Adhaeribacter radiodurans: one gene and its partner. The protein of the gene in region 1 binds, or shares a complex with, the protein of each later gene. Links are inferred from orthologs where the notes say so. Each region holds a gene or a part of one and is shown in the gene's direction. Other genes may lie near its edges.

Evidence for each region.
Region 2: the proteins of mnmE (region 1) and mnmG are in contact, whole or in part, in a solved structure (PDB 9HIP), measured with the Escherichia coli proteins. The link is inferred for Adhaeribacter radiodurans from one-to-one orthologs.

The regions. Positions count from the first base shown.
Region 1 is NZ_CP055153.1:2,459,413-2,465,755, reverse strand. Bases 2,073-4,919 are described here. They hold mnmE (tRNA uridine-5-carboxymethylaminomethyl(34) synthesis GTPase MnmE), read left to right. Parts: upstream 2,073-2,726; coding sequence 2,727-4,112; downstream 4,113-4,919. Other genes in these bases: HUW48_RS10140 (hypothetical protein), read left to right, coding at 4,207-4,578; HUW48_RS10150 (thioredoxin family protein), read left to right, coding at 2,134-2,709. In the rest of the region: HUW48_RS10155 (Nramp family divalent metal transporter), read left to right, coding at 91-1,977; HUW48_RS27580 (HNH endonuclease), read left to right, coding at 5,641-5,922; HUW48_RS10135 (hypothetical protein), read left to right, coding at 5,955-6,305. UniProt on the Escherichia coli protein: Exhibits a very high intrinsic GTPase hydrolysis rate. Involved in the addition of a carboxymethylaminomethyl (cmnm) group at the wobble position (U34) of certain tRNAs, forming tRNA-cmnm(5)s(2)U34.
Region 2 is NZ_CP055153.1:6,329,303-6,335,696, forward strand. What follows is about bases 1,969-4,866. They hold mnmG (tRNA uridine-5-carboxymethylaminomethyl(34) synthesis enzyme MnmG), read left to right. Parts: upstream 1,969-2,433; coding sequence 2,434-4,299; downstream 4,300-4,866. Other genes in these bases: ybeY (rRNA maturation RNase YbeY), read left to right, coding at 1,969-2,372; HUW48_RS24990 (class I SAM-dependent methyltransferase), read left to right, coding at 4,300-4,866. Outside these bases: HUW48_RS24970 (DUF4175 family protein), read left to right, coding at 1-1,504; HUW48_RS24975 (ATP-binding protein), read left to right, coding at 1,538-1,945; more of ybeY, read left to right, coding at 1,938-1,968; more of HUW48_RS24990, read left to right, coding at 4,867-5,193; HUW48_RS24995 (Ig-like domain-containing protein), read left to right, coding at 5,360-6,394. UniProt on the Escherichia coli protein: NAD-binding protein involved in the addition of a carboxymethylaminomethyl (cmnm) group at the wobble position (U34) of certain tRNAs, forming tRNA-cmnm(5)s(2)U34.

The DNA.
Region 1 (6,343 bases):
TTTCCCAGAAGCCGACAAGGCTCACTAGTTCAACATGACGGATTAATGCCACAGGATTAAACCTGGATTAAAAATTTTACAACCCTGCCTATGTTAAACCAAAATACTATATCAAGGAGTAAATCTTTAGAAGAAGTAAATGCCACTGTAGACACTACCGGACAGAAAAGCTTCTGGCGAAAATTATTTTCCTTTATGGGACCTGCTTACCTGGTGAGTGTAGGCTACATGGACCCTGGTAATTGGGCCACCGATATTGCCGGCGGTAGTCAGTTTGGTTATAAATTAATTTGGGTTTTACTCATGTCGAACCTGATGGCTTTGCTGTTGCAAAGTTTAAGTGCCCGCTTAGGAGTAGTGCAGGGAAAAGACCTGGCCCAGGCTTCGCGGGAGTTTTACCCGGGAATTATTAATATACCGCTTTACATTTTAGCCGAAATTGCTATTGCCGCTTGCGACTTAGCGGAGGTGCTGGGTATGGCCATTGGGTTACAGTTGTTATTTGGATTGCCCTTAATTTGGGGCGTTAGTGTAACCGTGCTCGACACGTTTTTACTTTTATTTTTGATTAACCAGGGTATGCGCAAAATGGAAGCCTTTATCTTGGTACTGGTAACCATTATTGGGGGTGCTTTTGTGCTCGAAATGTTGTTTGCCAAACCCGCTTTCAGTGACATTGCATCCGGCCTGGTTCCGAGTATTCCTAATAACGAAGCTTTGTACATAGCAATAGGTATTATTGGCGCTACCGTAATGCCGCATAATTTGTATTTGCATTCGTCGTTGGTGCAAACCCGTAAGTTTGAGCGAACCCTGGATGGTATTAGAAAAGCCATTAAATTTAATTTTATCGATTCGGCTATTGCCTTAAACCTGGCTTTATTTGTAAATGCCGCCATTTTAATTTTAGCGGCTACTGCTTTTCACAAAAATGGCATGTATGCCGTAGCCGAAATTAAAGATGCGCATAAATTTCTGGCTCCTTTACTCGGTACCCAATGGGCTCCAGTATTGTTTGCTGTTGCTTTAATTGCTGCTGGCCAAAGCTCCACTCTTACCGGCACGTTGGCGGGTCAGATAGTAATGGAAGGGTATTTAAACTTGCGCATTCAGCCGTGGCTCCGCCGCATGATTACCCGTTTATTAGCCGTTGGTCCAGCCTTGTTTGTAATTGCCTATTTCGGCGAAGAATACACGGGCAAGCTATTGGTTTTTAGTCAGGTTATATTAAGTATGCAGTTAGGTTTTGCAATTATTCCGCTTATTCATTTTGTGAGTAGCCCAAAGCGCATGGGCGATTTTGTAATTGGGATCTGGGTTAAAATTGGGGCGTGGGTTGCCGCTACTATTATTGTTATTTTAAACATTAAATTGGTTTTTGAAGAAATTTCCGGCTGGCTGGCATCCACCTCGCATCCTACCCTGATCTGGCTTACGGCAGTACCCATCGCAATAGCAGCCTTAGTACTGCTCCTGTACATTACTTTTCAGCCTATGGTAGTAAAAGCGTTGCGGCCGCATTCGGTAGCCCCGCACCATCGGGCCGTAGAATACCAACCTTTAGCCAAACCCATTTACTCCCGCATTGCTATAACTTTAGATTTCAGTGAAGTAGATAAATACGTTATAAATAATGCTTTAGCTATAGGTAACCAAGGGGCAGAATACGTGTTAATTCACGTGGTAGAAACGGCCGGGGCCATGGTTATGGGCGAAGATATCGAAGATTTTGAAACGAGCTCAGATAAACAAAACCTGGATCGTTACGCCAAAGACTTGCGCGAAAAAGGCTACCACATAAAGGTAGAACTAGGTTACGGCAATCCCAAAAAATGTATTCCCAAAATTGTAAAGAATTTTGAAGCCGAACTATTGGTAATGGGCTCCCACGGCCATCGTTTAATGAAAGATTTAATTTTAGGTACCACCATCGATTCTGTGCGGCACTCCGTCAAAATTCCGGTGTTGGTAGTGTAGAAGTTACCACAAAGCTTTCTTTATTATATCAGGATTAAACCAACGGAACAAATACGGACTTCCCGCTTGTTTCGTTAAAAAAAGGAACTACAAGTTTGCTAAGCTAAAAGCCTCACCAAAACTGTGGCACACCTTTTACTTTTTGAATTATAAACTATGCCTTTCTTCCGATTTCTATTCTTCTTTTTAGTTTTAATTTACTTGGGTGTATTCCCTTGTAAGGCCAGTGCCGAAACTAAAAACTACAATAAGCCGGATAAACCTAAAAAAGCAACTATTCAGTGGCTTACCTTTGAAGAAGCCGTAGCAAAAAGTAAAAAAGAACCACGTAAAATTTTTATAGATGTATACACAGATTGGTGTGGCTGGTGCCGCAAAATGGAAAAAAGTACCTTTGCGGATCCCACCGTTGCCGATTATGTGAATAAGAACTATTACGCTGTGCGGTTAGATGCCGAAGGCACAAAACCCATTACCGTAGAAGGAAAAACCTACAAGTTTAATGAAGCAAACCGTTCGCATGAGCTAGCCTACGCTTTACTTCAAGGTCAATTAAGTTTTCCGACTACCGTTTACCTCGACGAAAATTTAAAAATTATATCACCGGTGCCGGGCTACCTTGACGTAAAAACGTTCCGGAATATTATTACCTATTTTGGGGAAAACCATTATAAGAAAGTAACTTTCGAACAATTTACCGCCGGCCAAAAGCAAGCTGGCAAACAAAAATAAACTTTGTATACTCCGTTTTGTCAAACGCATCTTTTTTTTCTAACCACGATACCATTGTAGCGGTAGCTACTGCTGCAGGTAAAGGCGCAATAGCCGTAATTCGATTATCTGGGCTCCAAGCCGTTCAAATAGCAAATTCCGTTTTTAAGGGGAAAGATTTACGTACCCAGGCGTCGCATACCATTCATTTTGGTACCATCCGCGACGGAGCCAGGCTCGTAGACGAAGTGCTGGTATCTTTGTTTTTAGCGCCTCACTCCTACACCAAAGAAAACGTAGTCGAGATTTCCTGCCACGGCTCCGATTATATTGTGCAGGAAATAATAAAATTACTGTTAAAAAATGGTGCTCGTTTGGCCCAGGCCGGCGAATTTACTAAACGGGCTTTTCTGAATGGCCAGTTTGATTTAGCTCAGGCGGAGGCCGTAGCTGATTTAATTGCTGCCGATTCTTCTAAATCGCACGAAGTAGCTTTAAAACAAATGCGTGGTGGTTTTTCTGCCGAGATTAAAGCCCTGCGGGCCCAACTGATACACTTTGCCTCGTTAATTGAACTGGAATTAGATTTCGGAGAAGAAGACGTGGAATTTGCTGACCGTTCGGCATTAGAAAACCTGATTCACGAATTACAAAGGCTCATCCGCAACTTATTGCAATCTTTTGCTTTAGGCAACGTAATTAAAAACGGCGTACCAACCGTAATCGTGGGAAAACCTAATGCCGGGAAATCTACTTTGCTCAACGTTTTACTCAACGAAGAAAAAGCCATTGTATCCGATGTACCGGGTACTACCCGCGATTTTATCGAAGACGAAACTTCCATTGAAGGAATCTCTTTTCGGTTTATTGATACCGCTGGCTTGCGCGAAACCCAGGATAAGGTAGAAGCTATTGGCGTGGAACGCTCCCGTCAGAAAATAGAAGAAGCTGCCTTAATTATTTATTTATTTGATGTAAATGAGCTTACTCCCGCCGATCTGGCTTTAGAGCTGCAAAGCTTAAATTCGAATGGCAAACCCGTTTTAGCCGTAGCCAATAAAGTAGATTTAGCGAGTAATTTAAATCAAGCTGCCTATGAAGCGGTTACCCCCATACTGTTTATTGCTGCCGCGGATAAAACCGGCATCGAACTGCTGAAAGAAAAATTAATTTCTACGGTAAACCAAGGTAACCTTAATACCGGTTCCAGTACCATTGTTACCAATCTACGACATTACACTAGCTTAGAGCAAACGTATCAAGCCCTTGATGCTGTTTTGCAAGGTTTATCTACTGGCATCAGTGGCGATTTCTTAGCCGCCGACATTCGCCGGGCTTTATATGCTCTAGGTGAAATTACTGGCGATATAACTACCGATGATTTATTAGAAAATATTTTTAGTAAGTTTTGTATCGGAAAGTAATTTAAGATAAACCAAATAAAAATAAAGTCAAGGGTTTTTTTCAGATATTTCGGTTTAAGTTAAACCTTATATTTTTAACTGTTTAATTATAATTATGCTATCAGAGGAAAAGTTTTTATACAAAATACTTAGAAATTATAAAGATACAGTTAAAAACAGGCGTTTAGATCAGGATTTTCAAATAGTAGCACTGTCAATGCAGTTGTTGACATTATCATTACAAGTGAAACCTTCAGAAGGCAATAAAAATTTAAATAAAACATTACGAGATTATAATAAATTAAATAGCAATTTAGAAGCTAACAATATAGATTTTGATATTTTAGTAAAAGAGAAAGTTTATATAAATACATATTTTCATTTTGAAGAATTTATTTTTAAAACCTTTGAGGCACTTTACAAATATCTTCCTAAGTTTTTAATGTTAGATGAAATAACGATTGATTATGAAGACTTGTTTGAATAAAGCACCATAAGATATATAAGAAATAAAGTAATAGAAAAGAAAGTAAAATCAATAATTCAAGGTTGCAATGTTTATAATCTATTAAGTAAGTTCAATTCAATATTTAAGATTGATTTTAACTATGATAAAGTCTTACTTGATAGACTATTCATTTTATCCCAGAACAGAAATATTCTTGTTCATAACAAGGGGATAGTAAACAACATATACCTTATTGAGCTTAATAAAAAATCATTGATTACTAATTTAAATTTAGGTGAATATGTATTAAAAGATTTAGATCATACTGATGAAATTAGTAAAGCTTGAGATTTGATTGATGATCTATTTAAACATATTAGATTAACTATTATAAAGGATCACACTAGATTAGTTAATTATCATAATAATTTAAAGAAAAAATAACAAGGAAAATTTATTAGATTAGAAAACCTTCGTGATTAAATTAATTTACAAGTCACACAAACTAGTTTAATGTTGATTTGTGTTTTTTATGCATTAAAAAATAATCTACTACGGTTTTATAGCTTTCATTTTTTGAAGTTAGACCAATGTAAAAAGCTTTAGTTTTAGAGGTAAATTTTTTAATTACATACTTCTTAATTTAAAGCCCATTTAAGCTTGTTTAAAAACATTTTTATAATTGTATGGGCATACCATTATTTAAGCTTTTAATGCAGCCTTCAAGCCATAAACATTAAGTTAACCTATTTTAAACTATGGGCAATTAATTATTTAGTTATAATTTGTTAAACATTGTTATAAGTTAAAGTCTAAAAATTATTATTAAATAATATTTAGATAGTAATTGGATGAGTTTAGCTACATGTAAAAATTAAATTGCACTTCAACATGTTGGATAAATAAGGGAGTTATTTAATAATATTATTTAAACATCAATATTGTTTATTTTCGAGACATGTATAAGAAAAAATATACTAAAATGATTTTCAATCAACTATTAAATCAACAATGAGTAGAAATGATAATAAAAGAAAAATACTTTTCGATAAATTCGCTAATCACTTAAATTTATTAAAATAAAATAATTTTTTACCTGAATTGGAATTACCCTTTAGCAAGACATACATTTGTCCAATTTGTTTAATCAAGTTTTCAGAAGAAGCATTAAGCGAGAAGGTAAAAAACAATCTTACATTGGAGGACGCTCCGCCAAAATCTTTAGGTGGTAGTCAAATTGCTTTAACCTGTAAGAAGTGTAACAATACATGTGGTCATAAAGTAGACTTCCACTTATCAGTTAGGTTGCGTGAGCTTGATGAAAGGGCATTTAAACCTAATACAACTCAAAGAGTGACCCTCGCAAGGATGGTAAAACTGTAAATGGTTATGTTAAAGTAGATGACCATGGAAAAATGCAAGTTATTCACAGCATAAAGTACAATAATCCCATTATCCTTAAAGGATATATTGAATCCATAAATGCAAATACCTCAAATGGTATTGTTGAATTGATTCATAAGAAAACTAAAGTCGAACAAAGGTTATTTGGCATCGCTTTACTTAAATCAGCTTATATTTTAGCTTTTGCTAAATTTGGATATACATTTATTCTTAACAATGTTTATGATAGGTTAAGAGAACAACTTCTTAATCCAGATAAACAAATCTATCCAGAGCACTTTTGGACCGAGCAATCGGTTTTTTCTAAACAATATGAAGGGGTTCATTTTCTACCAAAAAAGGGTTTGAAAGTGTTTTTGTGATTTTCCCCCTAAAGAATGGTTCAACAATTAAAAGGTTC
Region 2 (6,394 bases), 3.9 Mb from region 1 along the record:
CGAGGAACTCGAAAAACTCTTGCAACAGCAAATGCCAAACGAACGCGAATTGCAAAAGTTGCTGGATAAAATGGATCAGAAAGAAAATAATCTGGAGAAAGAATTAGAGCGGGCTTTAGAATTATTTAAGCAATTACAATTCGAACAAAAACTAGAAAGTGCTACAGATAAATTAAAAGAACTATCGGAACAACAAGAAAAACTAGCCGAAAAAACCGAGCAAAAACAAGCACCTAATCAGGAACTGAAGCAAGATCAAAATGAGCTACAGCAACAATTTGAGGATGTTAAAAAAGAACTGGATGAACTGGAAAAACTAAACCAGGAACTGGAAGATAAGAACCAAATGGAGAACACCCAGCAGGAAGAAAACCAGATCGATCAGGAGATGCAGAACAGCCAGGAATCTTTAGATAAGAAACAAAATAAAAAAGCAGCGCAATCGCAGAAAAATGCGGCCGAGCAGATGCAAAAAATGGCTCAGCAAATGCAACAAGAAGCCGAGAGTAACAGCATGGAGGAAGCTCGACAAAACCTGGATCATTTGCGTGATATTTTAAATAATCTGATTAAACTTTCCTTCGACCAAGAGGAGCTTATGAAATCATTCAGGAGCGTAAGCCAGAGCGATCCACGATTTATAAGTTTAGGTCAGGAACAACTTAAGTTAAAAGATGATGCTAAAATTATAGAAGATAGCTTATATTCGCTCGCCAAAAAGGTTTTTCAAATTCAGTCTTTTGTTACCCGGGAAGTTGGGGCCATGAACAATAATATTACCGAAAGCTTAAATCAGATTAAAGATCGCAATGTGGGTAAAGCTACTATGCACCAGCAACTGACTATGACTTCAGTAAATAATCTGGCTTTAATGTTAAACGATGCTTTAAAACAAATGCAGCAACAGATGGCCATGGCTGCCCAAATGCAAGGTAAAGGCAAGCCTAAACCCGGTGGCAAACCTAAACCCGGATCCGGCGAAATGGGTAAAATGCAGCAGATGCTCAATCAGAAAATGGAAGAACTGAAAAAAAGCAATTTATCTGGTAAAGCTCTTTCAGAAGAATTAGCCAAATTAGCGGCCGAACAGCAACGTTTACGCAATGCCTTAAAAGAACTAGAAAAACAAGGCGGTAAAGAAGGCAAGGGCACAAAAGAGGAGGGAAGTGAAGGTAACGGTGGTAAACTAGATAAATTAAATAAAATGATGGAACAATCCGAAACCGATCTCGTTAATAAACGACTTACGGAGCAAACCATTATGCGCCAACGCGAAATATTAACTCGTTTACTGGAAGCTGAGAAATCTGCCAGGGAACGAGAATTAGATAATAAACGGGAAGCACAATCTAGTAAGGAGTTGGCCCGAGCGGTACCACCATCGTTTGAAAAGTATATTAAAAATAAGGAGAAACAAACAGAATTGCTGAAAACTATCTCTCCTGCTTTTACGCCTTATTACAAAAAAGAGGTAAATGAATATTTTCAGAAAATAGGAAAATAACTTTGCATAAATTAGCGCTATCAAATAACTATTATGAATCAAATTAAAATTCAGATTCCTTCTCTCATTGAAAACATTCGCGTTGTAGAAAGTTTTATAGACAACTCGAAAGAAAAATTCCATATTGAAGATGACATTTACGGCAATATAATGGTAGCCGTTACGGAGTCTGTAAATAACGCTATTCGCCATGGTAATAAGTTTGATAAAGATAAAAACGTATACCTTTCTCTTTTTGTAGAGCCGGATTTGTTGAGGTTTGAAGTACAAGACGAAGGAAACGGTTTTGACGCTGATGCTTTAACGGATCCTACTGCCCCCGAGAATCTAGAAAACCCAGGTGGCAGAGGAATTTTCTTAATGCGCCATTTATGCGATGAAGTTAAATTTACAAACGATGGACGTAATGTTCAATTGACATTTTACATTAATAATGCCTGATATACCCATAGAATTTATATCCGAAGAAGTAGAATTTACTTTAAAGGATGTGGATAAAGTAAAAAACTGGATTGCTCAAGTTATTGCAGAACATCAACTTATAATAGATAACATAACTTATATCTTTTGTTCAGACGAATACCTGTATAACATAAACCAGACTTATCTTAACCACGATACTTATACCGATATAATAACTTTTGATAATTCGGATGAGGAAGACACAATAGAGAGCGACATATTTATAAGCATTGATCGGGTAAAAGAAAATGCTTCTCAATTAAACATACCATTTCAAGATGAACTACACCGTGTAATCATACACGGTGTTTTGCATTTAATTGGGTACGACGATAAAGATGAAAGCAGTAAAGCCATAATGCGTCAAAAAGAAAACGACTACTTATCTTTACGGGATTTTAGTTAGAACGGAATTTATTAAGGAAGATTGAGTGTTTCACGTGAAACACATTTAAGTAAATACAATAATGTACACCGAAAATTACGATGTAATTGTAGTAGGAGCCGGTCACGCAGGATGCGAAGCTGCTGCGGCTGCCGCCCGTATGGGTTCGAAAGTTTTGTTAGTAACTATGAACATGAACACTATTGCACAAATGTCATGTAATCCGGCAATGGGTGGAGTAGCAAAAGGTCAAATAGTTAGAGAAATTGACGCCTTAGGTGGCCAAAGCGGAATTGTTACAGATAAAACTATGATCCAATTCCGGATGCTAAATTTATCGAAAGGACCAGCCATGTGGAGCCCCCGTGCACAAAGTGACCGCATGCGCTTCGCTGAAGAATGGCGTTTAAACTTAGAACAAACAGCTAACATCGATTTCTGGCAAGAAATGGCCTCAGCTATATTAGTAAATAATGGCAGAGTTGCAGGAATACAGACAGCTTTAGGAATTGAATTTAAATCAAATGCTGTAATACTAACAAATGGGACCTTCTTAAATGGTATCATCCACATTGGAGAAAAACAATTTGGTGGAGGAAGGGCAGCAGAAAGGGCAGCTACCGGAATAACAGAACAATTAATTAATCTCGGCTTTGAAGCGGGAAGAATGAAAACAGGTACGCCGCCTAGAGTCGATGGAAGATCGTTGGATTACTCCAGAATGGAAGAACAAAAAGGAGACGAAAACCCGTCTAAATTTTCCTATACGGATACTAAGCCATTGCAAGACCAACGTAGTTGTTATATAACTTACACCAGTACTAAAACCCATGAAATCCTAAAAACTGGCTTTGAAAAATCACCCATGTTTCAGGGAAGGATACAAGGTTTAGGCCCCCGCTATTGCCCTTCGATTGAAGATAAAATAAATCGGTTTGCGGATAAAGACCGTCATCAGATTTTCGTAGAGCCGGAAGGATGGAGTACCGTGGAAATTTACGTAAATGGTTTTTCGAGTTCTTTACCCGAAGACGTTCAGTTTAAAGCTTTACGCTCGATAGCCGGGTTTGAAAATGCTAAAATGTTCCGCCCCGGTTATGCAATAGAATACGACTATTTTCCACCAACTCAATTGAAGCTAACTTTAGAAACAAAGTTAATAGAGAACTTATATTTTGCCGGCCAGATTAATGGTACTACTGGTTACGAAGAAGCGGCTTGTCAAGGATTAATGGCTGGTATAAATGCGCACAATAAAATCCATGAAAAAGAACACTTTATCTTAAAGCGTTCAGAAGCATATATAGGTGTATTAATTGATGATTTAGTAAATAAAGGTACTGAAGAACCGTACCGAATGTTTACTTCGCGTGCGGAACATCGCATCTTATTACGCCAGGACAATGCCGATATCCGATTAACTAAAAAAGGGTACGATTTAGGGTTAGCAGACGAACAGCGCTTAGTTAAAGTAAATCGGAAAATTTCTGAAACAAAGGATATTATAGATTACTTAAATAATAAATCAATTGAACCAAGCGAGATTAATGCTATTCTACAGGATCTAAATTCAGCGCCAATTTCGGAAAAAGTAAAAGCTGGTAATTTAATTAAACGGCCCAACGTAGATATACGCCACATTGCAGCAGCTTTGCCAGCAGTAGGTACTTATTTAAACAAATACTTACCCGAAAGCATAGAACAAGCATCAATCGCTGTTAAATATGCTAGTTACATTGATAAGGAAAATGTAATGGCTAACAGAATAGAAGAGTTGGAAAATTACATAATCAAAGAAAGATTGGATTACAAGAATATGCCCGCTCTATCGAAAGAAGCCCGTGAAAAACTACTCAAAATAAATCCTGAAACAATAGGTCAGGCTTCACGCATTAGTGGTGTTTCGCCAGCAGACATTTCGGTATTAATGGTGTATTTAGGCAAATAAATGAATTACGAACGATTAAATCGTTGCCCCATTTGCAACAAAGACCTTTTAAAAAATTTCTTAATTGTAAAAGATAACTCTGTTTCGAAAGAAAGCTTTGTTATTGTACAATGCGAAAATTGTGGCTTTAAATTTACTAACCCCCGACCGGATGAAAATAGTATAGGGAAATATTATCAATCAGCAGAATATATTTCTCATACGAATAAGGCTACTGGTATTACCAATAAGGCTTATAAGTTAGTTCGAACTTATACGATAAAGCAAAAGGTTGATTTAATAAATCGGTTCGCTCCTAAATATACCTTACTTGACTATGGCTGCGGCACCGGAAATTTCCTGGAGGCTAGTAAGAAAGACGGGTGGTCAGTACAAGGTTATGAACCCAGCAGTGTAGCTCGCACGCAAGCGGAAGGATTATTACAGCAAACATTAGCAGCAGATGTAAGTGCCTTAGAACACATAGAAAACGAAAGTTTTCAAGTTATAACTTTATGGCACGTACTCGAACATATCCACACTTTAAACGAAACTTTTAAAAAGCTTACTCAATTAACAAAGATTGGCGGCAACATTATTGTAGCAGTTCCTAATGCTGACTCTCATGACGCCCAGGTTTATAAAGAGAACTGGGCTGCCTACGATGTTCCCCGACATTTATACCATTTTAATCAAGCTACAATGAAGCGTTTTTTTAAAAAGCACAAGCTTGAACTTTTAGAAATAATTCCGATGAAATTTGATGCTTATTATGTAAGTATGCTAAGCGAAAAATATCTTACTGGAAATAATGAATACATAAAATCTGTCTTAAATGGTTTTAAATCGAATAATTATGCCAGTAAAAATGCTAACGATTATTCCAGTTTAATATATGTGGGTAAAAAGAACTAATAGCATTATTTATTCTATAATAAAGCATTTACTATTAATAACTTATAAATTTAATAAGTAGTAACCATTAGTAAATTATCCACATACAAGATATAAAAAGATTCTATTAATAATAAACTAATCCAACTACATCATTTCTGTTGCTGATCAAGCAAGAACTCAAAGAATGCATACATTAAAAAAAATTTTACCATCATTCTTTTTATTATTTCTAACAAGTTGTGCCAGCATAAGCCCGCCGGAAGGAGGGGAGAAGGACATTAAAAGTCCGGAGTTAATAAGTAGTACCCCGGCCAATCAAGCACTTAACGTAAAAGGTAAAACCATTATCTTAAAATTTAACGAAGAGGTGCGCACAAAAGACTTTAACCGACAACTTATTATTTCTCCAAACGCTGAAAATACTATAAACACCCAAGTAGACAGGGAAGAAGTTAAATTAAGTTTTGAAAAGGATTTTGAACAGAATACTACTTACTTTTTAAATTTTAGAGAAGGTATAGAAGATATTACAGAAGGTAATAAACCTAAGAACTTGAGCTTAACCTTTAGTACCGGAGCTTTCTTAGATTCAGGTAGGGTACAAGGAATTGTAACTGATATATTAACTGGCGAGCCGGCTAAAGATATCAATGTAATTTTATATGCAGCTAATGATACCGCCACCATCCGCAATGCCAAGCCATATTATTTAACCAAGACCGGAGAAGATGGTAGCTATTTATTACAGAATATAAAGTATGCTACGTATTTGCTCTATGCCCATCAGGATAAAAACAACGATAATATTTATAATGACGAAAAAGAGAAAATTGGGTATTTAGCTAACCCAATAGAAATAACGGCACAAACGCCTGCTCAAGACTTACAAATCATTCGGATAGATACCAAGGCTCCTTATATAACATCTAAACAACCTTACTTAGACGAATACCACCTTAATTACAACGAAGGAATTACCTCTGTAAAAATTACTGGTGGTAATCCAAATGATGTTGCTACGCTTATAAGTGAAAACACTAAAACGGTGAGGCTATTTCCAAGTACTAATCAAATAAAAGGTAAGTATTTTATTACGGCTCTAGACTCAGCTGATAATGCAAAAATAGATACCGTTGATTTAGCTTTTACCGGAAAAAAGGCAAAACGCAATTTATCTTTTCAGGTAATTAATCCTAGCACAAAAGTAAAACCCAATGAA